One region of the Micromonospora sp. NPDC127501 genome, then DNA from elsewhere that is predicted to be linked to it. Evidence: riboswitches for the same ligand, from Rfam matches in the RefSeq annotation. Region 1 holds a riboswitch; each other region holds the start of a gene.

Region 1 (7,765 bases):
TCCGGGATCAACGAGCGGGGTGACTTCGCCAGCCTGCCGATGCGGACGTACTCGTCGGGCATGGCGGCCCGGCTGCGGTTCTCCATCGCCGCCGCCAAGAAGCACGACGTGCTGCTCATCGACGAGGCGCTCGCCACCGGCGACAAGGGCTTCCGCAAGCGCAGCGAGCAGCGGGTGCGGGAGCTGCGGGAGGGCGCGGGGACGGTGTTCCTGGTCAGCCACCAGCTCTCCTCCGTACGGGACACCTGCGAACGGACGATCTGGCTGGAATCGGGCGTCATCCGGATGGATGGCCCCACCGACGAGGTCATCCGGGCGTACGAGGCGTACGCGAACAGCAAGTAGAGTTCCGGCGAACGTCCGGCATCGACATGGCACCTGAGGACCGCGTCGCCCGCGTTGGGGCGACGCGGTCCGCGCGTTAAGGTTCATTCCGTCGCCGCTCGGGCGGAAACTTCCGTTAACGCATCCCTGAGAGTGAGGATCCGGCAATGACGCAGGACCAGACCCCTGGCCCGGACGCCGAAGCGGAGACCCCGACGCCGTGGCGGCCCGCACGGACAGTGGCGGTGGTTCTGGCCGGCGGCACCGGGACCCGGCTGGGCCTCGGCATCCCGAAGCAGCTGCTGAAGATCGCCGGTAAGCCGATCATCGAGCACACCCTGGCGGTCTTCGAGGCGGCACCGGAGATCGACGAGATCATCGTGCTGATGGCCACCGGCCACGTCGAGGACGCCCGGCAGATCGTCGAGAAGGCCGGCCTGCGCAAGGTCACCAAGGTGATCGAGGGCGGCGACACCCGCAACGCCACCACCCGGATCGCGCTGGACGCGGTCGGCCCGGAGGACTGCAACATCCTCTTCCACGACGCGGTACGCCCGCTGCTCAGCGGCCGGATCGTGCGCGAGTGCGTCAACGCGCTCTGGAGCTACGACGCAGTGGACGTGGCCATCCCCTCCGCGGACACGATCATCCAGGTCGACGACAACGACTGCATCACCGACATCCCGGTGCGCTCCCGGCTGCGCCGTGGTCAGACCCCACAGGCGTTCCGCTCCCCCACGATCCGGGCGGCGTACCAGATCGCCGAGGACGACCCGGACTTCGCCGCCACCGACGACTGTGGCGTGGTGCTGCGCTACCTTCCCGGCACCCCGATCAAGGTGATCGACGGTTCGGACGAGAACATCAAGGTCACCCACCCGGTCGACGTGCACCTGGCGGACAAGCTCTTCCAGCTCGCCGCCGCGCAGGCGCCCCGACTGACCGACCACCGCAGCTACAGCGAGGAGCTGACCGGCCGGACCATCGTGGTGTTCGGCGGCAGCTACGGCATCGGTCACGAGTTGACCGAGCTGGCCCGGCGCTACGGCGCCCAGGTCTTCCCGTTCAGCCGTTCCAGCACGGGCACCCATGTGGAGCGGGCCGAGGACGTCGAGGCCGCGCTGACGACCGCCTTCGAGGCCACCGGCCGGATCGACCACGTGGTGGTCACCGCCGGCATCCTGGAGAAGGGCGCCCTCGCCGAGATGGACGAGGAGACCATGGACCGGCTGCTCCAGGTCAACTTCGTCGGCCCGGTGACCATCGCCCGCCAGGCCCTCCCGTACCTCCAGCAGACCAAGGGCCAGTTGCTGCTCTACACCTCCAGCTCCTACACCCGGGGCCGGGCCCGCTACGCGCTCTACTCGGCCACCAAGGCCGCCCTGGTCAACCTCACCCAGGCGCTCGCCGACGAGTGGGCCGACGTCGGTGTCCGCGTCAACTGCATCAACCCGGAGCGCACCGCCACCCCGATGCGGACGCGGGCCTTCGGCGAGGAGCCGGAGCACACCCTGCTCGCCGCGGAGGCCGTCGCCCAGTCGTCGCTGGACGTGCTGATCTCCGATCTGACCGGCCAGGTGATCGACGTACGCCGGGCGCCCGGTGACGGGCCCACGCCGAGCGTGCCGGCGCAGTCCGGGTCGGGTCGGGTCGAGACGCCGGCCGGCGCGACGTCCGCGAACTGACGCCGACGGCTGCGGAACCACGAACGGAGCGACATGCGCGGCGACCTGGTCCGAAAGCTGGCCGCCCGGTGCCTGACCACCGGGTTGGCCGTGCTGGCCTTTGTCGTGCTGGCGCTCACCGGCGCCACCGGGTGGGGGCTGGCGTTGGCCGTCGCCGCGCTGGCCGCCTCGGCCGCCGAGCAACGGATCCGGCCGGGCGCCGACCTGGTGGCGGAGACCGCGTTGATCGCCGCGGCGGTCCTGGTCGGTTACTCCCGGCGGCTGGACGACGGGCTCAACCTCGCGCTGGTCGCCACCGGGCTGGTCCTGCTGGGGCTGGTGCTGCTGGTGGGCCCGCTACGCACCGCCGGCGGCCTGGAGATCCGGGCGGCCAACCTGCCGGTACGCGCCTGGACGCCGCTGATCGCCGACCGGCTCGGCACGGCCCTGCTCGGGCTGCTCGCCGCCCTGGCGCTCGCCGCAGCGCTCGCCCTGCCGGCCGGCGTGGCGCTGGCCGCCAGCCTGCTGGTCGGCGCGGGCGCCGGTGCGGTCGCGCTGGACCTGGCCCGACGGCGGTTCCGGCCGAGGGCCGGCGGCGGGTCGGTGGCCGCCGCGCTGCGCCGGCACCAGCCGGAGTTCCTGCTCTACTTCTCCGCGCCTCCCGGCTCGGAATACCAGGTCACCATGTGGTTGCCGTACCTGGAACGGATCGGGCGGCCGTTCCTGGTCGTGTTGCGTGAGCCGGAGTTCCTGGCCCCGATCGCGGCGGCCACCGACGCACCGGTGGTCTACTGCCCCACCCTGGGGGCGATGGACCAGGCGTTGGTGCCGAGCCTGCGGGCGGCGTTCTACGTCAACCACGGTGCGAAGAACAGCCACTGTGTCCGGTTCACCCAGCTCACGCACATCCAGCTGCACCACGGCGACAGCGACAAGGCGCCGAGCGCCAACCCGGTGTCGGGGATCTTCGACCGGATCTTCGTGGCCGGGCAGGCGGCGATCGACCGGTACGCCCGCGCCGGAGTACAGATCCCGGCGGACAAGTTCGTGGTGGTGGGTCGCCCACAGGTCGAGTCGATCGAGGTACGCCCGGAGCCCGCGCGAGGGTTGGCGCACCCGACGGTGCTCTACACGCCGACCTGGACCGGGCACCACGCCGACGCCGACTACTGCTCGCTTCCGGTGGCCGAAGGCCTGCTGCGCCGGCTGTTGGAGCGCGGCGCGACGGTGATCCTGCGGGCCCACCCGTACACCACGCAGAACCCGGCGTCGGCCCGCCAACTGGGCCGCCTGACCGAGCTGCTCGTCGCCGACCGGGCCCGCACCGGCCGCCAGCATGTGGTCGGCGCGGCGGCTCGGCAGCTGAGCCTGACCGAGTGCGTCAACTCCGCCGACGCGCTGGTCTCCGACGTGTCCGGCGTGATCTCGGACTTCCTCTACTCCGGCAAGCCGTACGCGGTCACCGACATGGGCGACCAGGGCGACCGGTTCGTGGAGCGGTTCCCACTGGCCGGGTCGGGTTACGTGCTGCGCCGGGACATGTCCAACGTGGACGCGGTGCTGACCGACCTGCTGGACACCGACCCGCTGGCCGAGGCCCGCTGGGCCACCCGCCGCCGCTACCTGGGTGACTTCCCGGCCGAGGCGTACGCCGAGGCGTTCCTGACCGCCGCCCGCCGGGAGCTGGCACCGGCCGAGACACTGACCGCGTCCACACCGGCGTAGCCGCTCAGCGGTACGGGTCGAGCAGCGCCAGCACCGCTGCCGGGTCCTCCACGTGCGCGTTGTGCCCGAGACCGGGAAGCGTGGCGACCGGTACGCCGTACTCCTTGAGCTGTTCGTCGGTGACCATCGGATCGTTCTCCCCGCGCGCCAGCACCACCGGCACGTCGGTTGCCGCCAGAAGCGCCGCCAGGTCGGGTTCGCCGACGGCGAAGGCGGTCGGGTCCATGGCGAGGCGCCACCGGCCGTCGACCTGGCGCAGCCCGGCGTCCACCACCGGGTGGTCCGGCGAGACCAGGCCGGCCAGCCCGGACACCCGCAGGTAGCGGCGAGCCGCCTCGGTGCGGCTGGCGAACCAGCTCACGGGGCGGGCGGCGACCTCGGCGGCGCGGGTCAGCTCAGCGGGTGACCAGAGCGCCTTGATGCCCAGCCCGACCACCGCGTCCACCGGCGCACCGGCGTCACGGGCGGCGAGCGCCAGGCCGACCACCCCACCCAGCGAGTGTCCGAGCACGACCAGCCGGTCGTCGGGGGCGAGGGCCTGCGCGATCTGCTGGGCGAAGCCCGCGAAGGAGTACGACGGCAGCGGCGACGCCCAGCCGTGACCGGCGAGGTCCGGTGCCAGCCATCGTCCGGGCCAGTGCTGCTCGAGGTACGGCGCCCAGGGCAACCACACGTCCCCGGTTGCTCCCATGCCGTGCAGCAGCAGCAGGACCGGCCTGCGGCCGGCGTGACCACCCGTCTTCTCCACCACGGCCGCAGTCTCCCACGGTTCACGGTCGGGTACGAGAGCCGTCGATGACGGACCGCGCGGACAACCGCTGCGGGCGCCGGCCCCTTGTGGGGGACGGCGCCCGCGGCGGTCAGCGTGCCCGGGTCAGGCGGAGTAGCCCCGGCTGGTGATCCAGTTGGCCAGGTCGATCGTGGTGATCCAGTACGACGGGTCGGCCGGGTTCGCCGAGTCGGCGATCCGCACGGTGCGACCGTTGTCCTTGTAGCCCACGACGGCGATGTAGTGCCCGCCGCCGTAGGAGTGCCAGCCGCCGTCGGTGTCGGTGGCGTCTCCGACGACGTTGGCCACCACGCCCCGGCCGTCGGTGATGGCCTTCACCACGTCGGCCTGGAGGCGGTCCATCTGGGCCGGGCTGGGCGCGCCGGGGAACATCCGGGTCCGGTACGGGGAGCCCTTCACCTCGGCGTTGAGCACCCGGGTGGTGTCCTCGGCCGAGTTGGTGCCCATCTCGGTGGTGCCCAGCTCGGCGCCGAGCTCCTCCTGGGTGCGGTCGACGCCGGCGGCGCTGAGCGCGTTCCGGGTGGCCGCCGGGCCGCAGTTGTAGTAGGTGTTCTGCGCCTCGTAGTCGTAGTCGAGCACCTTGGTCGCCGGCGGCTTCGGCCGCTCCGGCTTCCGGGTCAGGTCGGGGTTGCTGCTGGCCTTGGCAGCGGGCGACGCGGCGCTGGTGGCCGGGGCGGCCGTGGTCGACGTGGCGCTGGCCGAGGGGGACGCGTCCCGTGCCTCGCCGCGGGAGGCGGCGACGTCACTGCGCATCTCGGCGACCGTGGTCGCGCTGCGCTGGCCGGCCGGGGCGTCGTCGGCAGTGGTGAGCAGGGCGCCGGTGGTGGTGGCGATCGCGAGGGCCGCGGCGGAGGCGGCGACGATCTGGTACGGGCGCTCGGTGGCGAGGCGGCGGAGCTGACGCTGCAGGGTGTGCTTCACGGGGTCCTCCACGGATCGGGGGGAGAGCGGCACACCGGTGCCGGACCGGTATCCGGGCAGGCGCCAGCGCGCGGACAGGGGTCCGCGGATGGTGAACCGCTCAGGGGAACGCCCGGCGCGGCCGGGCGGGGAAGGCGATGACCCGGAGGGTCAGCTCACCGTCACGCGACGAATGAGCGGGTGCATCGCCGCGCCGTGGAGGCGGGGGAACAACCGAGGGGTGGAAAGGTGCTGCACGAGGATGGGACTCCTTCCGACACCGCCTACCGGGTTAGCTGACGGATTCGGGCGGGAAGACGCCCTACCGCGGGCCGTGGCTCGCGGATTCACCCCGGACTTACTGGTGGGTCCCCGGTTCGTTGATCACGATTAAGCGGGTCGATGCGGCGTCGCGTCTTGCGATCGGTTACCGCACCGGACGGGACGACACTACTGGCGTCTCAACGCCCTGCCAAGCCAGGTTCACCTGCGTAAACCCCAATTGGCGCGACAATTTCTGCGCGTATTACCGATGACGTGACTCGATGGGACAACCGGTTACGGCGACGCCTGCGGGCGACAACCGGACAGGCCGCAAAAAACGCGGCCACAATCGCGGGAACAATCCCGCCGATCGCGCCGGCCGTCCCATTTCGCGATCAGGTGACCGGCCTCACATCACGGATTGGGCTCAACCCACCCGGGCCGGGCGCCACCGTGCCACGACGGCGGGACGCAACGCCCCGGCCACCGTGCGGCGCGCTGGCACCAGGGTCGGGCGGAGCCGGGCCGCCGCCGCGTACGCCTCCTCGGCGAGGGCACGAGCCGACTCGGCGGCCAACTCCGCGTCGCGCCAGGCGGCCCGCTCACGGTCGGCGGCCACCTGGTAGTCGGCCAGCCGCGCATCCCGGACCACCCGGCTGATCAGCACCTCCTGCTCGACCGGGTGTCGCCGGGGATCCCAGCCGCGCCGGTGCCCGAACACGTCGCCGAGCTGCGCCATGGTCAGGTCGCCCCGCCAGTACGCCGCCATCGCCGCCCGGTGCAGATAGCGTTCCCGGGCGGCGTACTCGGCGGGGGTGTGCGGGGTCTGCGGGGTGGGCAGCGCCCCGGCGCCGGCGAAGCGACGCGCGGCGGTGTCCGCCTCGTCGTACCCGATCCAGGCCTGTTCCAGTTGCTCCTGAGCAGTCAGCCAGGCGGCACGCCGGCGCTTGGCGGTGGTGGTCGCGCCGGCTGCGGCGACGGCCACCTCCTCGGCGTAGCGGCGCAGGTCGACGGCCTCGGCGGCGGCCAGCTCCCGGGCAGTGGGCCCGGCCGGGAGCGCATCGTCGGTGGGCCGGTCCCGTTCGGGGCGCGCGGCCAGCACGGCGAGCAGGCCCAGGGTCAGCAGGAACAGCGTCGACCAGATGGCGGCGGCCTGCGGCACCTCGGTCACGAACTGGTAGAAGACGACGGTCTCCATGGTCGGCACCTCGGGGAGAGAGCAGTGCGATGGGAAGCCGCGCCGACCGGCGGGCCACGGCGGGCCACGGGTCGGCGGGTCAGGGAGCGGGTGGGTCGACAGGGCGCGGTGTCGGGACGGTCGTCCCGGTGGCTCAGCGCGCGGGTGGGGCCCGGGAAGCCCGACCGTCCGCTGCGTCGACGAGAGGCAGCCGGTCAGATTCGGCCGCGCCGACCGGCAGCACGCCGGCCGCGATGGTGCCCTGATCGCCAGGGAGCGCCATCAGCGTGTCGACCGACCATGCCGGGACCGATTCCTCGGCGGCCTCCGGTGGCATCGCCGGGGCCGGGCGGGCCGCACTGTGTGCCTCGCCGCGCCGGTAGCAGGCCGCCAACGACCCGACGGCGACCGAGGCCGGCACCGCGCTCGACGTCGGCACCGGGCCGGGTGTCGGCGTGGCGGCCGTGGCCGGGCCTGCGCCGAGCGCCAGGGCCGCGACGACGGCGAGGCTGGTCAGCACCCGAGTCGCCCAGCGCGCCACCCACCACAGCGGACAGGTGAGCGCGACCGGAAGCACATCCCCACGCTACCGTCGCGCTGACCCGGGCGCACCGACCACGGGCGTGTCGGATCACGCCGCGCCGACCCCGTTGACCAGGGTGGACGTTGTCAGCGCAGGTCGACGTACGTTGATCGACCGCCGGCCCGACCGACCTCCTCGGCAGGTCCGTCGACCTCGCCGCGGGCGCTGCTCGCGGGGTTTCGTGCGTCGTCGTCGCCGGCCACCCGTTGTCGGGGGACGGGCACCGGACGGGCCGCACGGCGCGGCGCGAGCCGGCGCATCATCGGGGTTTCGACGAAGCGGTGCAGCAGCCCGGCGAGGATCAGGTTCGCCGCCAGGAAGCCGAGCACCACGGCCGG
Region 2 (7,765 bases), on a different contig from region 1:
GCGCCGCACCCCGCGCAGTTGCCCGTGCGGCAGGTCCGGGGTGTTCACGTTGAGCACGCTCTCCATCGGCGCGGAGGTCAAGCGGGGGAGCAGGTCCAGGGCGACCCGCGCGGCGGTGCCCCAGTGCCGCTCGGCGTCGCGTACCCGGGCGGCGGCGTCCACGGCGGCGCCACCGCTCGCGGCCGTCGCCTCGCCGGCCGAGAGCACGTCGAGGGAGACCGCCATCGCCCGGCAGCCGTTGGTGGCGGCGGTGAACGCGGCGCCCACGGTCCCGGAGTGCAGCACCGCCCGGCCGGCGTTGGCGCCCCGGTTGACGCCGGAGAGCACCACCGACGGCGGTGGGCCGAACGCCCCGTGCAGGGCGATCAGCGTGATGAAGCCCGGGGACCCGGCGACCCCGTACGCCGGCACACCTACCAGGTCCGGCAGCGGGTGGTCGTTCACGACGACCCGCCCGTCGCGCTCCATGGCGCTCATCGCGGCGCTGGTGCCGCTCGCCTCCTCCATCGGCGCGGCCACCACGACGTCCAGGCCCCGCTGCCGGGCAGCCCAGGCCAGCGCCTGGATGCCCGGCGCGGCGATCCCGTCGTCGTTGGTGATCAACACCCGCAGGGTCATCGCTCGACCACCCGGCCGGCCAACTCGTCCGGCGTGGTCCGCTCCTGTTGCCGGCTGTCCGCCGGCACCAGCCGGACCCGGTCCACCAGGCCGGTGATCGAGTCCAGCCGCCCGGTGCCCAGGCCGTGTCGGGTCACGTTCAGCGCGCCAGCGGCGGCGCCGGTGCGGATGGCGGTCCGAATGTCCCCGCCCCTGGCCACGGCGGCCGCCACTCCGGCGGTCATCGAGTCGCCCGCGCCGCGCGGGTCGGCGGCCTCCAGCCGGGGCATCTCGACCTGGAACAGCTCCCCGTCGATGAGCGCCAACGCCGGCTGGTCGGCGCGGCTCACCACCACCGTCTCGGCGCCGCCCGCGTGCAGCTCGTACATGGCCCGGGTCAGCTCCTCGGTGTCGTCGCTGTGGGCGCGGCCGTCGCGGATCAACTCCTCGTGACTCACCTTGAGGAAGAACACCCCGCTCTCCAGTACCGAACCGAGGTGATCGCCGGAGAGGTCGACCACCACCCGGCCGCCGTTCGCGCCGAGGTCGGCGGCGAAGCGTCGGTACAGGTCGGCCGGTACGAGCCACGGTTCGTTCGGCCCACTGAGGATGCTCACCGAGGCCCGCAGGCCCTCGCCGAGGGCGAGGTTGTACAGCTCGTCGATCTCGTGCCGGCTCAGCGGCTGCCCGGGCACGTCGGCGATCTCCTGCCGGGAGCCCTCGCGGCGATCGTGCACGTACCCGCCGCTGCCGGAATCACGGACCACCACCTTGAGGTCCACGCCCTCGCTGACCAGTAGGGGCTCCAGCACCTGGCCGATCTCACCGCCGAGGGCGGCGCAGAGCACCACGTCGACTCCGAGGGAGATCACCATCCGGGCCTGCCAGACGCCCTGTCCGCCAGGGTGCAGGTGCAGCTCGGGGTGGTCGTTGGGCTGGTCCACCGTCACCGTCAGCTGTGGAGTGGGCGCGAAGACCATCACGTGCCCACTCATCGGTCGTCGCCGTTCATGCTGGCCGCCCTCCGGCATCTACGGAAGTTTTGTACTAAACGACCTTAATGGCGCAAGCGGTCACAGGCCGTCTCATCCGCCCGGTCCGGCGCGGCGCTGAGGGCCCGGGGCGTTGCCAGCCAGACATCGGTACGAGACGATCGGGCGACCAACGACGGCGGGAGACGGTGTGCTCAGCAGCGGTACCTTCAGCTACACCGTCCAGGCCCGGTGCTCACCCGCCGAGGCGGCAGCGTTGCTCAGCAACCTGACCCGGCAGGGCGAGTTGCATCCGCTGATCGTCCGGGTTCGCCGGGTGCCGCCCCGGCCCGGCGCCCAGGCCAGCTACACGATCAACGACCGGTTGGCGGCCGGTCCGCTGCGCTTCCGGACCACCTACCACGCGGACGTGCTGATCAGCGAGGCCGACGAGATCGTCATGGTCGCCCGCCAGTGGCCGGCCACCACGGTGCGAAACCACACCCGACTACGCGCCGAGCCGGACGGCCTGGTCCGCATCGACGTCGAGATCACCCTGACCGCGCCGAGGCCGCTGTTCCGCTACGCGTTCCGCCAGGCCCAGGCCGCTCACCTCGCCCTCGCCACCCGGCTGGGCGCCGCCCTGGACCGCACCGGCAACCCCCCGCCCACCTGACCCGCCCCCGCGCCGCCCCGCGTTCGGCGCTGGCGCTGCACCATCGTGCTCAGGACCTGGGTGTCACTGCCGTTCAGCAGGCAGAGCGCGCCCGCTGCGTCGATCTTGCAGTTTCGGTTGTCAATATCAGCGGGATGCCCCATCTGTCGGGACAGTAAGTGCAAGATCGCGGGGCAGGGCAAGGCTCTTGCGCTCAGCGCGACGGCTTTGACCTGCTCCCCGCGTGCACCGGCGGCGACGCCTACTTCGTGGTTACAGCGCGGTCGCGGCTCGTGTGGGCGGGTCGGGCGGCGGGACGCCTGCCCCACGGCTTGTAGGTGGACAGCACCGTCGCGATGATCATCAGGCTGGTCGACACCGCCGGCGCGATGACCAGGTCGGCGCGATCTCGTGCGGGCAGGGCGCCGCCGACCGCTCCAGCGTGCCGCAGGTTCGGGGTGAGCAGGAACAGCACCAGCCCGACCATCACCGTGGTGAGCACGAGCTTGACCAGCACCCAGCGGTGGCGCAGCAGGCCCCACGGGGTGAGCAGCGAGCTGGCGACTCCGATCAGCCAGACCAGAACGCTCAGCGGCGCGAACAGCACCGTGCCGACCAGGGCCGTGACCGGATAGACCACCGCCGGGTCGGCCCCCCGCTGCACGGCGATGCCGAGGGTGAGCAGCACCAGGTCGGCGCCGAGCCAGCCGAGCGAGGTGACGAGGTGCAGGGTGAGCAGCGCCTTGCGGGTGGTGGGTCGGATCCTAGGCATACCGCGATGCTGCCCGCGGACGGCGGCCGGGTCGTCCGACGAGCGACGACATCAGGGGTACGCCCGGCGACGTAGCCCGGCCCGGACGCACGTGATGCCTGTGAGCCATCACGACTCACAGGCATCACGACTGCGTGGGTCAGTAGACCGACAGGTGTACGTGGTTGGTGTGGTCGGTCGACGGGGTGCCGTGCGCCCCGCTGTACGACTTCCACCCGCTGCTGGGCAGCCAGATCTGCCTGTACCAGATCACGTAGAGCACGGCGAGCCGGTCCGCGTTGCGGATGAAGTACGCGGCCAGGTTGTTGCCGTACGTCTTGTCGCCGCCGGTGGCGTTACCGCCGAAGCCGCCCTTCTGCGCCGCGAAGTCGCAGGCCCGGCCCTTCGGGTGTTCACCCGAGCCGCTGGGGCGGTGGCACGAGACGTACCTGGTGAATCCCGCGGCCTTGGCCTGGTTGAGCGCGTGCAGGGTGCGGGGGGTGATGCAGCCGTTGGCCGGGGTGGGGTCGTTGACGCTGCACGACTCGGAGGGCCAGGAGCCGTCGGAGTTGCGCGGCGCGGCCGTCGCGTTGGCGCTGGAGGTGCCCCGGTTGGAGCTGGTGTCGGCGGTGGTCTGCGGCTTGGGTGTGGTGGCCACGGTCAGGGCCCGTTCGGCCTGCTCCTTGCGCTTGGCCATCACCGCGACCTGCTTGCGCTGCTCGTTGATCTCGCCGTCCAGGGCGACCCGGGTGCGGTTGGCCTTGTCCTTGCTGTCCAGGAGGTCGCGCAACACCCGGTCCTCGTTGGCCGCCACCGCGTCCAGCGCGGCCGCCCGGTCCATGAAGCCTTCCGGGGTGTTGCTGTTGAGCAGCGCCGACATCGCGCCGAGCCGGCCAGTGCGGTAGGCCACTTCGGCGATCTCGCCGACCTTGCCGTTGCGCTGGTCGATCTCGACCTCGATGGTCTTCAGCTGGGTGGCGAGCTGCTTCTGCCGCTGAATGGAGGTGTCCAGGGCGCGCTTCGCGTCCAGGTAGCCCTTGCTGGCCGCCTCGAGTTGGGCCCGCAACGCCGGGGTGCCGCCCTCCTCGTCGGAGTCGGGTGCGGCGGCCCGCAGGCCGGTCGGGGGAGCGGCCGAGGCGGTGCCGGCCGGAAGCGCGACGCCGAGGGCGAACATCGCGACGATCAGGGCCGCCAGTCGGGCGGCGGGTGGTCGTGCTGGTGCCACTGCGCATGTCCTTCCGTCAGCCGCCGACCGGGTTAGCTGACGGGTTCGGGACGGAAGATCCCTACCGCTGACGCGGATACACCCCAGGAACATGGTTCCCCGGTTCGCCCAGTTGGGCGATTAGGCGGCGACCGCCACCGGCGCCGGGAGGGCGCCGCCTGGTGGAGGCCGGGACCGAGCCTACCGGTGCCAATGGGGCCGCTGCAGCCAATGTGACGGACGGTGCGTGCGACACCACGGAAAATTACGGCAAAAGCGGAGGAAGGCTGTGAAAACCCCCGTCACCACTCGATGGAGCCACACGCTCCGGAAGCGGCGCCGGGCTCGATCTGCAACGTCGCGTGCTCGATGCGGAAGTCGTCGTGCAGGGCCGTACGCGCCGCGGTGAGCACCGCACCGACCTCCGCGCCGGGTGCCATGGTCAGGTGGGCGGAGGCCACCTCCATCCCCGAGGTGAGCGTCCAGACGTGCAGGTCGTGCACCTCGACGACACCGGGGACGGCGGCGAGCCGGTCGTGCACGGCCGTCACCTGGAGGTGCTCCGGGGCGGCCTGCACCAGGATGCGGATGGCGGCGCGGGCCAGCCGCCAGGTGCGCGGCAGGATGAACACGCCGATGGCGACCGCGACCAGGGGGTCGGCCCACCACCAGTCGGTGACGGTGATGAGCAGCGCCGCGCCGATGACGCCGAGCGAGCCGAGCAGGTCACCGAGCACCTCCAGGTAGGCGCCCTGGAGGTTGATGCTCTCCCGGACTCCGGCGCGCAGCAGCGCGAAGGCGGCGATGTTCGCGAGCAGGCCGAGCACGGCCACCGCGAGCATCGGGCCGGCGATGACCTGGTGCGGGTCGCCGAAACGGCGGATCGCCTCGATCACCACGTAGATCGCGACGCCGGAGAGCAGGACCGCGTTGGCCAGCGCGGCGAGCACCTCGAGCCGGTAGAGCCCGAAGGTGCGCTGCGGGTCGCCGGTGGCCCGCCTTGTCGCCGTGATGGCGGCGAGCGCCATCCCGATGCCGAGCACGTCGGTGAACATGTGCCCCGCGTCGGAGAGCAGGGCGAGCGAGCCGGTGTGCAGGGCGACCACCGCCTCGACCACCATCAGGGTGGCGAGCAACCCGAACGCCGCCCAGAGTCGACCTCGGTGCTGGTGTGCGGCATTGGCGACGGACCCATGGTGGTGGTCATGACCTGCGCCCACGAGAACCACCTTCCGCCGCTGGTCGGGACCCGGTCAAATGTATGCTCACATCGCTATGTGTGCAAGTGTACGGGCGGGGCCTTCCGCTGAGGGCAGTCCGCACACGTCAGCCGGTCGGGTCGATGGTGGTGAGCCGCTGGGTGGCTCGGGAGAGCGCCACGTACAGGGTGCGCACCCCGGCGCCCGGATCCGCCCGGATCTCGCTCGGGGCGACCAGCACCACCCCGTCGTACTCCATGCCCTTGGCCTCGAGGCTGGTCACCACCTGCAACCTCGGCGCGCCGAGCGCGCCCAGCCACCCGGCGACCTCGTCCCGGCGGGGGACCGGCGTGATCACCCCGACCGTGCCCTCCACCTCGGCCAGCAGACCGGCGGCGGCCTCCACTGTCGCGGTCTCCAACCCCGTCGCGGGCACCACCAGCTCCACCGGCTCGACCCCGGTGGAGCGCACGGCGGTCGGCAGCGGCAGGTCCGGGTAGAGCCGACGGATCTCCGCCGCCGCCACCGCGAAGATCTCCGCCGAGTTTCGGTAGTTGGTGGTCAGCGTGAAATCGTGTCGCTTGCGCCGGCCCAGCGCCTGGTCGCGGGCTCGGGTCAGCTCCTCCGGATCGCCGGTCCACGCGGTCTGCGCGGGGTCGCCCACCACGGTCCAGGAGGCCAGTCGGCCGCGTCGACCGATCATCCGCCACTGCATCGGCGAGACGTCCTGTGCCTCGTCCACCACCACGTGCGCGTACTCCCGGTAGTCCTCCGGACGCTCCCGGGCCGCCGCGCGGGCGGCCCGCTGACGTTCACCGAGGGTGCTCAGCTCACGGACGCCACCGGCGAGCTGGAACGGATCGCGTCGCGCACGGGCCGGCTGCGCGGGCTTACCGAGCAGCGCGTCCAACTCGTCCAGCAGCGCCACGTCGGCGATGGTCAGCCCGGCCGAGTCCAGGTTTCGGTACGCGGCGTTGAGCAGCCGGATCTCCGCCGAGGAGAGGATTCCCCCGGCGTACCGACGCAGCCGGTCCGGCTGCGCCAGCCAGCCGAGCACGTGCCGGGGGTGCAGCCGAGGCCACCACGCCTTGAGGAACTCCCGGAACTCCGACCGCTCGGCGATCTCCGCCTCGAAGGCCGGTTGCACCGGCAGTCGACCGCTGCTCAGCTCACGGGCCTGCGCCCAGAGCGCGGCGAACACCCCGTCGAAACCAGCTCGGCGCACCTCGTTGCGTCGTGCGCCGCGTTGCAGCGCGCGGTCCCGGATCCGGTCCAGCGCGGCCCGGTCCAGTCGCAGCAGCGTGCCGCGGTAGAGCAGCCGCAGCTCACCCGGGCCGCCCGGCACCGCGTCGCGGGCCGCCCGCTCCAGCACCCGGCGCATCCGCAGCGAGCCCTTCACCGCCGCCACCTCGGGCGGGTCGGGGCGGGTGGCGGTCATCCCCGGGAAGAGGGTGCCCAGTGAGTGCAGGGTCGCGGTGTCCTCACCGAGCGACGGCAGCACGGAGCCGATGTACTCGACGAAGACCGACGACGGCCCCACCACCAGGATGCCGCCGCCGGCGTAGCGGCTGCGGTCGGAGTACAGCAGGAACGCGGCGCGGTGCAGGGCAACAGCGGTCTTGCCGGTGCCGGGGCCGCCCGCGACGATCGTCACCCCGGAGCCGGGCGAGCGGATCGCCTCGTCCTGCTCCCGCTGGATGGTCGCCACGATGTCACGCATGCCCCGGCCGGTGGCCTTGGACAGGGTGGCCAGCAACGCGCCGTCACCGACGACCGTCATCCCCTCCGGGGCGGCCGTCGGGTCCAGCAGGTCGTCCTCGATCCGGGTGACCCGCTCGGCGCGGGACTGGATGGTACGGCGCCGCACCACGTCCAGTGGCTGCGCCGGGGTGGCCTGGTAGAACGCGGCGGCGGCCGGCGCGCGCCAGTCGACGACGAGCGTGACGGCGTTCTCGTCGCGGATCCCCAGTCGCCCGACGTGCAGCACCTGACGGTCGCGCAGGTCCAGGCGGCCGAAGACCAGCCCCTCGTGCTCGGCGTCCAGGGTGTGCCGCCGCTGCGCGGCGTGGAAGACCATCGCGTCGCGCTCGACCAGGGCACCGTGCGTGCCCACCCGGGCCATCCGGTAGCCGTCACGCTCGGCGCGGACAGCCGACCGCCGCAGCTCGGCCAGTCGGGCGTACACCCGGTCGAGGTGTCGTTGCTCGACGGCGATCTCCTGCTCCAGGCCGGTTTGGTCGGTCAACGCACGCTCCTTCAGAGGTCGCCGGCAGGCGGCGGGAACCGCGCGGGCCAACCGAGAAGGGTACGGCCCCGGGCCCGACCCGCCGCGCCCGAGGTGCGCGAACGTGCTCAGACACCCGTCTCGGCGGGGGCCGCGCCACGGCG
Region 3 (7,765 bases), on a different contig from region 1:
CAGAAGCTGGACGCGCTGATCGTCACCCAGACCAAGCAGCAGAACGAGCTGGCGGCCAAGAAGAAGCAGATCGATGCCGAGATCAAGCAGCTCGAGGCGTCGATGCCCAAGACGACGGTGGTGACCGCGGCCTGCCCGACCATCAACGGGGTGGTCAGCGCGGCGGCCCGTACCGCGATCAGGACCGCCTGCGGCAAGGTCGGCAAGCCGTACGTCTGGGGTGCCACCGGGCCGAACTCGTTCGACTGCTCGGGGCTGACCCAGTACGCCTACAAGGCGGCCGGGATCTACCTCACGCACCACACCGGTGACCAGTGGAACGAGGGCAAGGCCATCTCGCGAGGCGATGCCCGCCCCGGTGACCTGGTCTTCTTCTTCTCCGGTCTGAGTCATGTCGGGCTGTATCTGGGTAACAACCAGATGGTGCACGCGCCCCGCGCCGGTAAGCCGGTGCAGGTGTCCAGCATCAACACCATGCCCGTCGCCGGGTTCCGCAGACCCGGCTGATCCACCTCGCGCGACACGACGGCCCCCGGTCACCGACCGGGGGCCGTCGTGGTTCTCAGCGGGGAGCGCCCACCGGGGACGGCAACAGCTGCACGTCGGCGAGGTCGACGTACATGATCCGGTGGCCGAACTGGATCTGCGCGTACCGGTTCTTGCCGCGGATCACCGTCCAGTCGCCAGGTGAGGAGCCGTCGAACGTGCTGGCCCGGTAGTACTCGCCGGCCAGCACCGCGCCGACGGCGTACCGCTGCCCGGCGGCCAGGGTGTACTGGAGCGGCGAGATCGCCTGGTAGGGCACCCCTTCCGGGTACGCGGACTGCTCCGGGTACGCCCGTCCGTAGACCGGAACGGTGGTCCGTCCGGGCTTCGGCGTGGCCACGACGCCGACGGTCCAGCTGGCGGTCGGCGCGGACGCCGGGTTGTGGAACCAGGCCCGCTGCCCGAGGTACCAGATCGCCGTCCAGTCGCCCTGCCGTCCGGCCAGCGCGTACGTCTGCCCGGCGGACGCCCGGGCCCCGTGGTCCGACACGACCATCGTGTTCGGGCTGCCGTCCGGGCGGAGCGCGATGTCGTTGACCAGCGGCGCGTCCGCGGACGGTGCGCTGCGTAGCACCACCGCCGAGGAGCCGCGTGGCGCACAGGGCACGCCCGGGGTGACGCAGTCGGTGAACGCCGGCTGGTTGGTGGTGTAGTCCGGGTCGATCCGGACCATTCCGGTGGCCGGGGTGCCGGTGTCCAGTCGAGGGGCGTGCAGCAGGTCGAAGTAGTGCGTCCAGTCCCAGTACGGGCCCGGATCCCAGTGCATTCCCCGCACTGTCGAGGCGATGGTGCCGGGCACGTTGTCGTGCCCGATGATGTGCTGGCGGTCCAGTGGGATGCCCAGCCGCAGCGCCAGGTGCCGGACCAGCTTCGCCGAGGTCCGGTACATCGCCTCGGTGTACCAGGTGCCCTGCGCCGCGAAGCCCTCGTGTTCCAACCCGATCGACTTCGCGTTGACGTACCAGTTGCCGGCGTGCCAGCCGACGTCCTTGGTCTTCACGTGCTGCGCGATGTGCCCGTCGACCGAGCGCAGCGAGTAGTGCCAGCTCACGTAGGTCGGGTCCTGGACGAGTTTCAGGGTCGTCGCCCAGCTCGCCTCGGTGTCGTGGATGACGATGTACTCGATCTTCTGCCGTGCGGGCCGGTCGGAGAGGTCGTGGTTGCCGTAGTCGCCGTCGCCGAACGCCTCGTAGGGCGCCGGGATCCATTCGCAGGAGATGGTGCGCGGGCACTCCACCCCGTCCGGGCGGGCCAGGCGGCGCAGGCCCAGCCGGTCCAACCAGGAACGCTCGGGCCGCACCACGCGGGCTGGCAGGGTGACACGCTGGCCGTCGTCGGTCACCCGGGCTTCGCCCGCGCCGATGGTCGTGAAGACCTCGTCGGCGAAGGCCGCTGCGGCGTCGGCGCTGTCCGCGCCCGAGTAACGGGCCACCGCGCCGTACCAGGCCGCCGGGTCGGTGTCCGCGCCCACCGGCGCGCCCAGCTCCCTCTGGTACGCGCTCAGCAGCGCGGCCCCACCCCGGATGTTGAGGCCCGTGTCGGTGCGCAGTGCCTCGGGGGTGGTGCCGGTCAGCGTGGCGGCGGCGTCCACGGTCTGCAACGCGGCGGTGGACGGCGCGGGTGCCTCGACCGGCCGGGTCGCGGGCACCCGGGCGGGACGGGAGTCGTCGCCGCGTGGGTCCTCGGCGCCGGCGTCGTGGTGGCCGCGCCCGGGTAGGGCGGCCACGTGCCGCGCGTCGGTCAGGTGCATCGGGCCGTAGCCGCCACTGGTGCTCGGTGTGCCGGCGTTGGTGTCCCAACGCGACTCCAGGTAGGAGACGCCGAGCAGCACGACGGCCGGCACGCCGTACTCGGTGGCCGCTGCGGCGTACTGCTGCTGGCGGTCGGTGGTGGGCGCGGCGGCGGCCGGGCCGCTGGAGAGTGGCACCGTGGTCGCGGCGGCGACCACGGTGGCGGCGAGCAGTGCGCGCCAGCCGGTCGACAGGGTTGGATGGTGCATCGAACCCCCTAGATTCTCGCGGAGTGAGGTCAGGTCACCATCGCGCCGTCCGGGAGGTCGCGTCAATACCTTTCCATCTATCGAAGCATGCGGAAAGAATTCTTCACACACGGTCGGTGACCTCGTCCAATCCGTACGGAGTGTCACTGCCGCACGGGTTGCGGATCGGTAACAAGCGTCTCTACTCTGGTCATTCGTCGGCCCGACAGCAGCTCCGCCCAGCCCGGGCGGTAACGGACCGACACCGCCGAGTCGTTTCCGAGCGAACCGGGGACCCAGGTCCCTCGGGGTGAATCCGCAGCCACTGCGGTAGGGCGCCGACTTCCCGCCCGAACCCGTCAGCTAACCCGGTAGGCGGTCAGGAAGAAGGAGTACGGAACCCCGGTGGCACTCCATGCCCCGCGGCCGTCGTCCGAGCGGTCGGCATCAGCCGGCACGCCGTCGATCGTGCCGCGCCCACGCTGGTCCCGCTTCACCACCGCACTCGCCGCGCTGGCCGGCGTCGCCGTCGTCCTGACCGGCAGTGCCACGGCGGCCCACGCCGACCCGTCCGTCGCCGAGATCGAGCGCCAGATCGACGCCGACTGGAACAAGCTCGAACCGATCATCGAACGGCACAACGCCACCCGCATCGACCTCGCCGCGAAGCGCAAGCAGGCCGACGCGCTGGCCGCCCGGATCACTCCGCTGGAGCGCCAGGTCGACGCCGCGATGGACAAGGTCAGCGCCCTGGCCGTACGCGCCTACAAGGGTGAGAACGTCTCGACCGTCAACGCCGTGCTGGGCAGCCGGTCGCCCAGCGAGGTGGTCGGCCAGCTCGAAATGCTCGACCGCTTCGCGCACAACCAGCAGAAGGACGTACGCCAGGTGGCCGACCTGCGCGACCAGCTGGCCGCGCAGAAGGCGCCGCTGGACGAGATGGTGGCCCAGCTGACCCGCACGGAAGCTCAGCTGGCGGCGAAGAAGAAGCAGATCAACGACGAGATCGACCGCCTGCAGAAGCTGCGCCTCAAGGTGTACGGCAGCGGCGGGGGCGGTCCGCTGCGCCCGGCGCCCTGCCCGGGGAGCTACCCCGGCGGCGCCGCGGGCACCGCTGTCAAGTTCGCCTGCGCGCAGATCGGCAAGCCCTACGTCTGGGGTGCCGAGGGCCCGAACTCGTACGACTGCTCCGGGCTGATGCTGGCCGCCTGGGCGAAGGCCGGCGTGTCGCTGCCGCACAACGCCGCCGCGCAGAGCCGGGTCACCAAGAACGTCAGCAAGGGCGACCTGCGCCCCGGCGACCTGGTCTTCTACTACAGCGACATCCACCACGTCGGCATGTACGTCGGTGGCGGCTGGGTGGTGCACGCCTCGCAGGCCGGTCAGCCGGTCAAGATGAAGAAGGTCGACGACGGCCCGATCCACAGCTACGGCCGTCCAGGCTGACCCAGGATGACCGAAGGGCCCGTCGCGATCACCTCGCGGCGGGCCCTCGTCGTCTCGGTCCTGGCGGCTGAAGCTCAGCGGGTGGGCCAGGTGCGCCAGTGCTGCCAGGCGCGGCTGGGTGTCGGCCCCCGCTGGCCCTGGTAGCGCGAGCCGTAGACCACCGAGCCGTACGGGTGCTCGGCCGGCGAGGAGAGCCGGAAGATGCAGAGCTGCCCGATCTTCATGCCCGGCCACAGGGTGATCGGCAGGTTCGCCACGTTCGAGAGTTCCAGCGTCACGTGACCGGAGAAGCCCGGGTCGATGAAACCGGCGGTGGAATGCGTGAGCAGCCCGAGCCGGCCCAGGGAGCTCTTGCCCTCCAGTCGGCCGGCGAGCTGGTCACCCAGCGAGATGACCTCCAGTGTCGAGGCGAGCACGAACTCCCCCGGGTGCAGCACGAACGGCTCGCCGTCGGGGACCTCGACGGCCGAGGTCAGGTCGTCCTGCTGCATGGCGGGATCGATGTGGGTGTAGAGGTGGTTGTTGAAGACCCGGAACAGCCGGTCGAGTCGGACGTCGATGCTGGACGGTTGGACCAGAGTGGGCTCGAACGGCTCCAGGCCCAGCGTGCCGGCCTTGATCTCGGAGACCAGGTCGCGGTCGGAGAGCAGCATCGGACCACCATAGCCGCGTTGCCGAAAGTGGCCGGATTCGGTGCCGGTGACCAGCGCGTCGAGGTCGCTGCTCGTACATTTGTTCGATAGAATGCCCACATGGCTTCCTGGTCCGAATTCGCCGCCGACGAGCCCCGACTCGCCGACGGGATCCGCGTTCTCCTCCAGCAATACGGGCCGGGCTTCGGCTATCTGGCCACGGTCCGTGCCGACGGCGGGCCCCGCGTCCATCCGGTCTCCCCGGTCATCACCGCCGAGGGGCTGTTCTGCTTCATCATCGACTCGCCCAAGCGCCGCGACCTCGAACGTGACGGCCGTTACGCGTTGCACTCCTTCCCCGCGGAGGAGAGCGACGACGAGGCGTACGTGGCGGGGCACGCCCGTCCGGTGACCGATCCGGTCCTCGTGGCGCAGTTGGCGCACAGCGCCCGGGCCGAGCCGCAGGTCGACTGGAGGCTCTTCGAGTTCACCGTCGACGTGGCCATGCTCACCCGCCGCGAGCAGCACATCGCGGGCATTCCGGGCCTCGCGCCGGGTCGACCGGCCGTTCGGGTCTGGCTCGACCCAAACGCCCCGTCGGCGGGGGCCGTGCCCCTCGCCGTCCCGCAGGCGCGCCCGACCCGCCTCAGCCGTGACGTCCAGTGCACGGCCGCCTGACCACAACCGGAAGGTTCATCGGTGCCGGCTCCGTCGTAACGGAGCCGGCACCCGCATGATCACCTAGCTTTCAATGAAATCGCGGTGTCCCAACGCTCCGGATGCCCCGACTTCCAGAAAGCCGAGTGGATCAACCCGGGGTCGACCCGGGCGGAGCGGTACGCGGACGGCAGCGGTCGGCGGGGGACCTGGGTGCACGGGCTCGACGACTCGGGTACAGTGGTGCCGCTTGCGGGTGTAGTTCAATGGCAGAACATCAGCTTCCCAAGCTGACAGTGCGGGTTCGATTCCCGTCACCCGCTCCACCACGAAGGCCCTGGCCAGGACGAGAGTCCCCGCCAGGGCCTTCGATGCTGTTGCGGCCAGCAGCGCTCGCGGCCGACAAGGCCCTGAAGGCCCCTCAACCCCGGCCGTTCCTGCGTTAACCTCGCCTACCTCCCAGAGCGTTCAAGTGGTGGGAGGTACACACACCATGCAACGACCTCGGGAACTGGCGCCACCGGAAGGCTTCGCCGAGTTCGTCGCGGCGCGCTCCGATGCACTGCTGCGTTCGGCCTGGCTGCTTACCGGTCCTGTAGGGCGGGCGTTCCGGGGAAATCCGGCCACCGGCCGTGCGTGGAGGTCATGCCGAAACCGCCTGGAGCCCCGTACCCGCCGCCGTTGGTGGTCGGGCGCCCAGCGGGAACTCACCGACGGTGCGCCAGGGGCTTACGTCAGGTGTTCCGGCGATGAGTCGGACCGTGTCGATGGCCGCGTTGATCGGCAGGTGCGCGGAGATGGTTTCCGCGGCGTGGCTCAGCACGGGCTTGGCGGCGTCGTGACCGATGGTCAGGTGCGGCACCACCTCGCTGTGCGCCCCCGCGTACGGGGGTGCATCGGGAAACCGTTGCCACACCGCCTCGGTGAGGTCGCGGAAGGGCCGATCTGGCTGCGGAGCAAGCCAGACGACCGTGTCACCGAACCAGTCGACGTGCGTCAGTGCGACGTCGAACCGTGGTATCTCGGCGATGGTGTCACGCAGCACGGCCAAGGCATGCTCGTCGATCTGCTGCGGAGGCAGGAACGGGTAGAGCACTGTCACGTGCGCTGGCACGCCCCACCCGGCGGCTCGGTCCAGCGATGCCCGGAACCGGCCCACCGCCTCCTCAGCCTCGGGTATCGGCACGATGAGCGCGGTCTGTGTCGGTTCCATGCCCTGCGGCCTCCTACTGGTAGTCGGCGAAGACTCGACGCTCCACGCCGTCCACGGTGACCGGGCCACCGTGGGGAAGGATCCACTGTGGTCTGGTGTGACCGAACGGGATGCCGACGCAGACGACCGCCTCGGGGTTGTAACGGGTCACCACGTCGACGACCGTGTCGCGCTGCTGCTCGCGGAGCCGTGCCCGATCCGCGGCCGGGGGTCGACGGGTGTGGTCGGAGACCGGCGGACGGGCGACCAGGACCGCGTCGACGGCGCTGAGAAGACCGCGCTCACCCAGCGATCGGACGATCCAGCCGACCTCGCGGGCGGGGAGAAGCTCCTCCGACGTCTCGATGATCAGCACCCCGCCCTGCAGGACCTCCGGGGGAAACGGGAAGCGTCCCGCTGTCAGGATCCACTGGATGACTTCCAGGCAGCCACCCCAGGTGGGGCCGGTGACTGCGCGGGACGGCCCGTGCCAACTCCACGGCTCCGTCGGCTCGCGCTCCCCAAACGACTTCAACGCCTGCGGATCTGCCCAGTCGATGCCGATGTCCTCGGACTCACCCGGGTCGGTGATCTCCAGCCGCTCCCCGGTGAGTAACGCCGCTCGCAGCGAGCGGACGTGGATGTCGTCGACGGCAGGCCCGGGGCCGAGGTGCACCTGGGAGGATCCGCCGTAGAAGCTGGCGATGCCGAGGCCCCAGAGCCAGTGGTGCAGATTGGTGTTGTCGCTGGTGCCGAGGAACGGCTTCGGGTCGGCTCGGGCCAGGTCGGCGTCCAGGTGGGGGATGACAGTGATCTGGTCGTCGCCGCCAATGACGGCGAGAATGCCGCGTACCTGGGGGTCCGCGAAGGCGGCGTTGATGTCCGCCGCCCGCGCTGCCGCGCTCGCGCCCACCTGGCGGGTGGTGGGATATTCAACCGGGACGAGGCCGGTCAGGTCGGCAAGCCGTCGCATGGCCTGCTCGTGGATCCCGGGATAGGCACCGGCCGCAGCGAAGGACGGTGAGAGGACCGCGAGGCGGTCTCCCGGGCGTGCCTTCCGAGGACGAACAAGCTCATGCACCATGTCGAGATCCAACAGGTGCGCGAGCCCGTACGCATCTCATTTCGTACGGGTTCCAGGAGAACCGGATGCTTCTCACGTTCGTGGCAAGATCTGCCAGGTGCAGGTCGCGATGCTTGGTCCATTCGAGGTTCGCACGGACGTCGGCACCGTCATCGACGTGCCGGGTGCGCGGCTGCGCGGGCTGTTGACCGCCCTCGCGCTCAGCCCGGGTCACGTGGTCCCGAAGGGGA
Region 4 (7,765 bases), on a different contig from region 1:
GTAACCGGTCTTCTGCACGGTCCCGATCAGGTCGTCCGGCGTGACGCCGTCGGCGTACCGGACGGTCGCCTTCTCGGTGGCGTAGTTGACGGTGGCGCTCACCCCGTCCATCCGGTTGAGCTTCTTCTCGATCCGGGCGGCGCACGCGGCGCAGGTCATCCCGCCGATCGCCAGTTCGATCCGGTTCGGCGCCTCGGGCAGCGGTCTGCTGGTGGTGGTCATCGTCTGGTCCCGTCAGTTGTGTCCGTGCCCGGGGGTGCCGTGGTCGGTCCCGCCGGTCGGTGCGGGTCCGCTCGGAGTGGGTGCCTCTCCGGTCGGGGCGACGCCGGCGACCACTGTGAACTCGGCGGTGTGCACCCGCCCGCCGTGTTGGAAGTCGAGGTAGAGCCGGTAGCTGCCGGCCGAGGGCACCTCGGCGAGGAAGGTGACGGCCGGACCGGGCCGGGTGCGCCCATCGCCGGGCGTTCCGTCCGGGTGCACGTGCAGGTACGCCAGATTGCCCCGACGTAGTGCCACCAGATGCCCGTACGCGCCCAGGTAGGGCTCCAGGTCGGTGACCGGCTGCCCGTCCCGGCTGATGGTCAGCGTCAGCGACGACGTGCGGCCGGGCTGCGGCGCTCCGGTCAGGGTGACCGTGTAGCCGTCGACGGTGGTGCTGGTCGCCGGGGCGGGCAACGGCCGTTCGGTCAACTCGCCGGGGACTGTCACGTCCACGCCGAGGGTCAGCGGCTCACCCCCGGTCGGCGTGAAGTCGGCGAACGCCCGCCACTGCCCGGGGCCGGCCAGCGGGGTGTCGACCCGCCAGGTGCCGTCCGGGGCCAACTCCGGGTGGACGTGACGGAAGCCGGAGAGGTCCCGACGGGCGACGATCAGGTGCATCTGCTTGTCGTGCGCCACGTCGTACCGGGTGACCGGGCGGCCGTCCGGACCGGCGATCCGGAAGGCGAACTCGCCGGCCGGGGCGGCGGCCAGTTCGAGGGTGTAGCCGCGCTCGGAGACGAGCAGCCCGCCGGGAAGCCGGTCGCCCGTCCCGCCCCGCTCCTCCGCCGTCGGGGCGGTGGCGGCATCGTCGTGTCGGCTCTCGGTGACCGGGGCGGGGTCGACGACCCTGCCGATCCCGTAGGTCGCGCCGAAGACCGCCGCCAGGCCGACGGCGAACCCGGCCAGTCTCGTCACGGTACGCACGCCGGCCCGCCGATCACGCGTCGACGAGGTCGTAGCCGGCCTCGTCGACCGCGGCTCGGACCACAGCGGTGTCCAGCGGCTGATCGCTGCTGACGGTGACCCGGCCGGCCGCGAGGTCGACCTGGACGTCGCGCACCCCTTCGATGGCGCTGACCTCGGCGCTCACCGCGCTCACGCAGTGCCCGCAGGTCATGCCCTGGACCTGGTACGTCGTGTTGACCATTGGATCGTCTCCTTCGCGGTACCGGTACCCCGTGGGGGTATCTCAACAGAACCGACCGTACCATACCCCCTGGGGGTACGCTATCCTTGTCGACATGACCGCACCCACTCCGATCCGCGGATACACCGCCAGCAAGGACCAGCTGCTCGCGCGGCTCCGCCGCGTCGAGGGGCAGGTCCGGGGCATCGAGAAGATGGTCGACGACGACCGCTACTGCATCGACGTGCTCACCCAGATCTCCGCGATCCAGGCCGCCCTCGACAAGGTGGCCCTCGGGCTGCTCGACGGGCACGCCCGGCACTGCATGCACGAGGGCGCCGCCGAGGGTCGGGCCGACGAGATGGCCACCGAGATGATGGCAGCGGTCGGTCGGCTCATGAAGCGCGGCTGACCGCGCTCAGTCCGGCGCGGGGTCGAGACGGACCCGGCGCAGCAACTGCGCGTTGAGCGCCACCACGATGGTGGACGCCGACATCAGCACCGCGGCCAGCGCCGGGCTCAACGCCACCCCGGCCCAGGCCAGCACCCCGGCGGCCAGCGGCAGCGCCACCACGTTGTAGCCGGCCGCCCAGGCCAGATTCTGTCGCATCTTCCGGTACGACGCCCGGGACAGCCGGACCACGGCCCCCACCCCGCGCGGGTCCGAGGATGCCAGCACCACCCCGGCGGACTCGATGGCCACATCGGTGCCCGCGCCGATCGCGATGCCCACGTCCGCCCGGGCCAGCGCCGGCGCGTCGTTCACCCCGTCACCGACCATCGCCACGACCAACCCCCGCCGCTGGAGCTCGGCCACCCGGTCGTCCTTCTCCGCCGGCAGCACCTCGGCAAAGACCTCGTCGACGCTAGGTCGGAAGCCGAGGTCGGCGGCGACCGCCTCGGCCACCGACCGGGCGTCACCGGTGATCATGGCGATGGTGCGGACACCCTCGGCACGCAACTCGTCGACGGCGCGCCGGGCCTCCGGACGCACCTCGTCGGTCAACGCGAACGCGCCGAGCACGGCGTCCGGCAGCCGCACCAGGTGCAACACCGCGGCACCCCGCGCCGACCACCGCCCGGTCGCGGCCTCCAACTCCGCCGGGAGCGGAAGGCCCAGCTCCCGCAGCAGCGCCGGCCCGCCCACCGCGAACTCCGTACCGTCGATTGTCGCTTTCACACCGCGGCCCGGCAGCGCCCGGAACCCGGCCGCCCGGGCCGGACCGGCGCGCCCGGCCGCCGCCACGATCGCCCGAGCCAACGGATGCTCGCTCTCCGACTCGACACCGGCCGCGAGCCGCAGCACCTCGTCCCGCTCGACGCCGGACGCCGTCACCAGGTCGGTCACCCCGTGCTCGCCCCGGGTCAGCGTGCCGGTCTTGTCGAAGAGCACCGCGCCGACGGTCCGCATCCGCTCCAGGGCCAACCGGTCCTTGACCAGAATCCCGGACCGTGCGGCGAGCGCGGTGGAGAGCGCGACGACCAGCGGGATGGCGAGACCCAGCGCGTGCGGGCAGGCGATCACCAGGACGGTGACCGCACGAACCACCGCCTCGTCCGGCTGACCGAGCGCGGTCCAGACCACCACGGTCAGCACGGCGGTGCCGGTGGCCAGGTAGAACAGCGCAGCGGCGAACCGGTCGGCCAACAGTTGGGCCCGTCCACCGGAAGCCTGGGCCTGCGCGACCATCCGCTGGATGCCGGCGAGGGCGGTCTGCTCACCCAACGCCTCGACGCGCACCCGGATCACCGAGTCGGTGGCGACGGTGCCGGCCACCACCCGATCGCCCGTCGACCGGGCGACCGGCCGCGACTCCCCGGTGATCATCGACTCGTCCAGCTCAGCGCCGCCCTCGACGACCCGGCCGTCCGCCGGCACCCGACCCCCCGGCCGGACCAGCACCACGTCGCCGATCCGCAGACCGGTCACCGGCACCGCCTCGACCCGCCCGTCCGCCGCCACCCGTTCGGCCTCGTCCGGCAACAGCGCGGCCAGCGCCGCCAGCGCTCCCCGAGCCTGCCCGATGGCCTTCATCTCCTGCCAGTGCCCGAGCAGCATGATGGTGACCAGCGCGGCCAACTCCCACCAGAAGTCCAGGTCGAAGGCGCCGACGCTGGTCGCCAGGGACGCGGCGTACGCGACGGTGATCGCCATCGCGACCAGCAGCATCATCCCGGGCGCCCGGTCCCGCACCTCCCGAACCGCACCGACCAGGAACGGCCACCCACCCCACCAGAACACCACCGAGCCGAGCACCGGCCCCACCCAGGCCTGACCGGGGACGCCGTCGTCCCCGGCGAGGCCCAGCTGATCGGACACGAGACGACTCGTCAGCACCACCGGGACGGTCAACACCAGGCAGACCCAGAACCGGCGGCGGAACATCGCCGGATCGTGCCCGGCGTGCTTGTCGTGCCCGGCGTGCTTGTCGTGCGGCATGGGTTCGGCGCGTCGCGGTCGGTCCGGATCGGGCGGTGACGAGGCGGGCATGGCTCCAACATGCCGCCCCGGAGAGCGCCACGCGAGCGGTTCGGCCGCCCGACACTCCGCCACGACCTGCAACCCCCAGGAGGGCTGGTTAGCATCTCCCACGATGGCCCTCCGAATGCCGCTGCACAGTCGGGCACCGGCGCCGCCACGTCGTGGCGTCGCTCCCGGCCGACCGGGCCGAGCACTGACCGTCCGTGATCAAGCGGTCGTCAGGCAGCGATCCGCCCCGCCGTCCGTCGCGTTTCCACCGCAACGGTGAACCGCCCGGCCCGCTGACCCGTATCCCGCACCGGATCGTTGGGAGTCTCGCCTTGGGTTCCGACCACACCCACAGTGCTCCGTCCGCCCCACCACGGGTGCGACGGATCCTCGTCGTGACGGTGGTACCCCTCTTCGTCGCCACGGTGCTGGCCGCGGTGCTGCTCTGGCCGCGCGGTGGTTCACCGCAGACCGACGGTGGTGCGGACGTGCCGCGCTACCCCGGCACCGTCACCCGGGTGGTGAGCGAGCCGTGCCCGTCGGTGCCATCGGTCCCCGAGGGCACACCGAGGGTCGGCGATGGGCGGTGCGGCACCGTCGACGTCCGGGTGGACGACGGGCCGACCGCCGGCCAGCAGGTACGGACACCGGTGCCCGACGGACCCGGGGCACCCCGGGTCGAGGTCGGCGACGAGGTCATCCTGGTCGAACTGGCCGACCCGACCGATCCCACCACCAGCAACTGGAACATCGCCGAGCACCAACGCGGCACCCCGATGGTGTGGCTGGCGGTGATCTTCGCGGCCGCCATCGTCGCGTTCGGTCGGTGGCGAGGTCTGGCCGCGCTCGCCGGGCTGGCCGCCAGCTTCGCCATCCTGCTCACCTTCGTGCTGCCGGGCATCAGCGCCGGCAGGTCACCGCTGCTGGTGGCGGTGGTCGGCGCGGCCCTGATCATGTTCGTGGTGCTCTATCTGACCCACGGGGTCACCGCACAGACCTCGGTCGCGGTGCTCGGCACCCTCGGCAGTCTGGTGCTGACCGGCGTGCTCGCCACCATCGCCACGGCCGCGACCCACCTCACCGGCTTCGGCAGCGAAGACGCCACCACCCTGTCGATGTTCCAGGGCGACGTGGACCTGCACGGTCTGCTGCTCGCCGGGATCATCATCGGATCGCTCGGGGTGCTCGACGACGTGACGGTCACCCAGGCGGCCACCGTCACCGAACTGGCGAACGCCAACCCCGGGCTGACCCGGTTGCAGCTGTACCGCGCCGCCACCCGGGTCGGCCGCGCGCACATCGCCTCCACTGTCAACACCATCGTGCTGGCGTACGCGGGTGCGTCACTGCCCCTGCTGCTCCTGCTCACCGCCGACTCGCGGCCGATCGGGCAGATCCTCACCAGTGAGTTCCTCGCGCAGGAGATCGTCCGCAGCGCGGTCGCCACCCTCGGTCTGATCGCCGCCGTTCCGTTGACCACCGGGTTGGCCGCGGTGGTGAGCGCTGCCGGGCGTAACGCTGCAGAGGCGTCCACCGACGCTCCCGCGCCCCGGCCCCAGCCGGACCGCAGCGAGGCACTGGCCGCACTCAGCTCACCGCGAACGGCCGGCTCCGACGAGCCGGGCCGGACGCGGACCGCACCCCCATCCGAGGCCACCGACCGGTGGCCGAAGTCGAACAGGAGCACGGATACGGCATGGTGACACTCCTCAGCGTGACCAGATCGGGCATCCACCCTGAGAACCGCGTCACTGGTCACTCAACGCTATGGCGAAATGACGCTTTTGGTCGGCATCCAGGCGTAGCTCACCCGGTCGACTCTCGGGTAACCTCGCTGCCGGTCACCGATGAAGGCGCGAAGCGGCGCCTGCGGTGCCACCGCCCAATCGCCAACCGGCGAGCCGGGGACCCAGGTACCTGGGGTGAATCCGCGTCAGCGGTAGGGGCCACTTCCGCCCCGAACCCGTCAGCTAACCCGGTCGGCGGTCGACGGAAGGGAACATTGTGACGGCACCCCTACGCCGCTGGATGACACCCGTGGTGGCCGTGATCGCCGCACTGACCGTGCTCGCCGGGCCGCTCCCGGCGCACGCCGCCCCGACGAATCCCACACCCTCCGGGCACGAGGAGGACGGCGAGCCCAAGCTGCTCAACGACGTCATCGAACAGGCCAACCGCGACTACTCCGCCGCAAAGTCCAAGCTGGACAAGTCCAAGAAGCGCCAGGCCGAGTTGGCCGCGGAGGTCGACAGGGCCAAGGCCGACCTGGACGCGTTGGCCCCGCAGGTCGGGCAGATCGCCGCCCAGGCGTACCGGACCGGCCGGATCGGCGCTGTCGCGATGCTGCTGGAGAGCGAAGCTCCCGACTCGTTCGTCCGGCGCGCCGGGATGCTCGACGAGATGAACATGGTCAACGAGAAGAAGCTCTCCGAGGTCAACGAGGTGAAGGCCCGCGCCGAGCAGGCCAAGCTGGCCCTCGACACCGAGGTCCGCGAGCAGCAGAAGCAGACCGCCCTGATGGCCAAGCGCAAGAGCGAGGCCGACAAGGCGCTCTCCCTCGTCGGCGGCAAGGGTTTCACCGGCGGCCTGGTGGACGCCACCTCCAAGGTCGCGAAGATCGGCCCGGGTCGCACGGCCGACGGTGACTGGAAGCCCCAGTCGTGCAGCGAGAACGACCCCACCACGTCGGGCTGCATCACGCCGCGCACGCTGCACGCGTACAAGGAGGTCAAGGCGGCCGGCTTCAACCGGTTCGTCGGCTGCTACCGCCCCGGCGGGCCGTGGGAGCACCCGAAGGGCCGCGCCTGCGACTGGTCGCTACAGAAGAGCGGGTTCTCCCCGTGGCACAACAACGACACCCGGACGTACGGCAACAACGTCGCCGCGTTCCTCATCCGTAACGCCGACCGGCTCGGCATCTACTACGTGATCTGGAACCGGCAGATCTGGTTCCCGGCCACCGGCTGGAGTTCGTACAGCGGGCCGTCGAACCACACCGACCACGTCCACATGTCGCTGCTCTGACCCGCACGATCCCCGTCGAGGGCCGTTCCGCGTGACGCGGAGCGGCCCTCGTCGCGTCAGACCGTGGCAGCCGCGGCCGAGTCGGTCGACCCGGGCGATCCGGCCGGGGTCGCCAACGTCGCGAGGTCGGCCGGTACGGCGGCCACCGGGCGCACCGCTCCGGCGGCCAGCCGGTAGGACACCCCCACCACCGCGCACCGCCCCCGCGCCACCGCGTCGGCCAGCACGGGCGACTGCCCGAGCAACGTCTCGACGGTCTGGGCGATGTGGACGTCGACGATGCCGTCGATGTCGTCCACGCCCTCGGCCGCGGCCCGACGCAGGCTGGGCAGCACGGCGTCGACCACCGCGCGCAGATGGCCACTCGGCGCGGTACCGGTCGCGGCGGACTCCCGGGCGGCCTGCACCGCACCGCACGAGTCGTGGCCGAGCACCACCACCAGCGGGGTGCCGAGGACGGTCACCGCGTACTCGACGCTGCCGAGCACCTCGGGGCCGGTGGTGTGCCCGGCGGTGCGAACCACGAACAGGTCGCCCAGGCCCCGGTCGAAGATGATCTCGGCGGCCAGTCGCGAGTCGGAGCAGCCGACGATCACCGCGAACGGGTGTTGCCCGTCGGCCACGGCGGCCCGGTGCCCGGCGTCCTGGTTGGGGTGGCGTGGGGCGCCATCGACGAAGCGCCGATTGCCAGCGACCAGCTCGGCGTACGCCCGGGTCGGCTCGCTCAGCGCGGTGGCCCGCTCGGTGGTCCGCTGCGAACCCGGCTGACCGCCGGAGCTCCCGGTATGACTCATCCCGCACCTCGTCTCGACGCATCTGACCTGGTCAAGCCGGCTTTCCGCCGGCCCGGCGGCGGGCGCTGGCTCGCGCTCAACCGTCACACG

The links. A riboswitch is a leader RNA that binds a small molecule or an ion and turns the genes downstream of it on or off. The one in region 1 is predicted to bind cyclic di-AMP.
Region 2: it holds a riboswitch for cyclic di-AMP, as region 1 does, so the genes downstream of both, ABTW72_RS18555 (coiled-coil domain-containing protein) here and ABTW72_RS09100 (C39 family peptidase) in region 1, are expected to answer to the same signal.
Region 3: it holds a riboswitch for cyclic di-AMP, as region 1 does, so the genes downstream of both, ABTW72_RS06050 (C40 family peptidase) here and ABTW72_RS09100 (C39 family peptidase) in region 1, are expected to answer to the same signal.
Region 4: it holds a riboswitch for cyclic di-AMP, as region 1 does, so the genes downstream of both, ABTW72_RS22180 (coiled-coil domain-containing protein) here and ABTW72_RS09100 (C39 family peptidase) in region 1, are expected to answer to the same signal.

The regions. Positions count from the first base shown of each region.
Region 1 is NZ_JBEORJ010000003.1:373,124-380,888, forward strand. It holds gene ABTW72_RS09080 (ABC transporter ATP-binding protein) at 1-345, shown strand, start outside; gene ABTW72_RS09085 (D-ribitol-5-phosphate cytidylyltransferase) at 492-2,009, shown strand; gene ABTW72_RS09090 (CDP-glycerol glycerophosphotransferase family protein) at 2,043-3,713, shown strand; gene ABTW72_RS09095 (alpha/beta fold hydrolase) at 3,718-4,464, opposite strand; gene ABTW72_RS09100 (C39 family peptidase) at 4,588-5,436, opposite strand; cyclic di-AMP (ydaO/yuaA leader) riboswitch at 5,670-5,810, opposite strand; gene ABTW72_RS09105 (hypothetical protein) at 6,095-6,865, opposite strand; gene ABTW72_RS09110 (hypothetical protein) at 6,999-7,421, opposite strand; gene ABTW72_RS09115 (acyltransferase family protein) at 7,514-7,765, opposite strand, start outside.
Region 2 is NZ_JBEORJ010000007.1:205,864-213,628, forward strand. It holds gene surE (5'/3'-nucleotidase SurE) at 1-618, opposite strand, end outside; gene ABTW72_RS18540 (PfkB family carbohydrate kinase) at 615-1,592, opposite strand; gene ABTW72_RS18545 (SRPBCC family protein) at 1,780-2,244, shown strand; gene ABTW72_RS18550 (hypothetical protein) at 2,486-2,995, opposite strand; gene ABTW72_RS18555 (coiled-coil domain-containing protein) at 3,135-4,199, opposite strand; cyclic di-AMP (ydaO/yuaA leader) riboswitch at 4,205-4,336, opposite strand; gene ABTW72_RS18560 (cation diffusion facilitator family transporter) at 4,481-5,398, opposite strand; gene ABTW72_RS18565 (HelD family protein) at 5,505-7,622, opposite strand; gene ABTW72_RS18570 (alpha/beta fold hydrolase) at 7,730-7,765, opposite strand, start outside.
Region 3 is NZ_JBEORJ010000002.1:437,549-445,313, reverse strand. It holds gene ABTW72_RS06060 (C40 family peptidase) at 1-507, shown strand, start outside; gene ABTW72_RS06055 (N-acetylmuramoyl-L-alanine amidase) at 563-2,545, opposite strand; cyclic di-AMP (ydaO/yuaA leader) riboswitch at 2,781-2,916, shown strand; gene ABTW72_RS06050 (C40 family peptidase) at 2,993-3,970, shown strand; gene dcd (dCTP deaminase) at 4,045-4,623, opposite strand; gene ABTW72_RS06040 (pyridoxamine 5'-phosphate oxidase family protein) at 4,723-5,280, shown strand; tRNA gene ABTW72_RS06035 (tRNA-Gly) at 5,512-5,585, shown strand; gene ABTW72_RS06030 (2'-5' RNA ligase family protein) at 5,903-6,472, opposite strand; gene ABTW72_RS06025 (LD-carboxypeptidase) at 6,486-7,424, opposite strand; gene ABTW72_RS06020 (ATP-binding protein) at 7,633-7,765, shown strand, end outside.
Region 4 is NZ_JBEORJ010000010.1:35,063-42,827, reverse strand. It holds gene ABTW72_RS22210 (heavy metal translocating P-type ATPase) at 1-222, opposite strand, end outside; gene ABTW72_RS22205 (DUF8832 domain-containing protein) at 235-1,185, opposite strand; gene ABTW72_RS22200 (heavy-metal-associated domain-containing protein) at 1,199-1,408, opposite strand; gene ABTW72_RS22195 (metal-sensitive transcriptional regulator) at 1,503-1,799, shown strand; gene ABTW72_RS22190 (heavy metal translocating P-type ATPase) at 1,806-3,827, opposite strand; gene ABTW72_RS22185 (YibE/F family protein) at 4,190-5,560, shown strand; cyclic di-AMP (ydaO/yuaA leader) riboswitch at 5,727-5,857, shown strand; gene ABTW72_RS22180 (coiled-coil domain-containing protein) at 5,862-6,881, shown strand; gene ABTW72_RS22175 (carbonic anhydrase) at 6,938-7,675, opposite strand.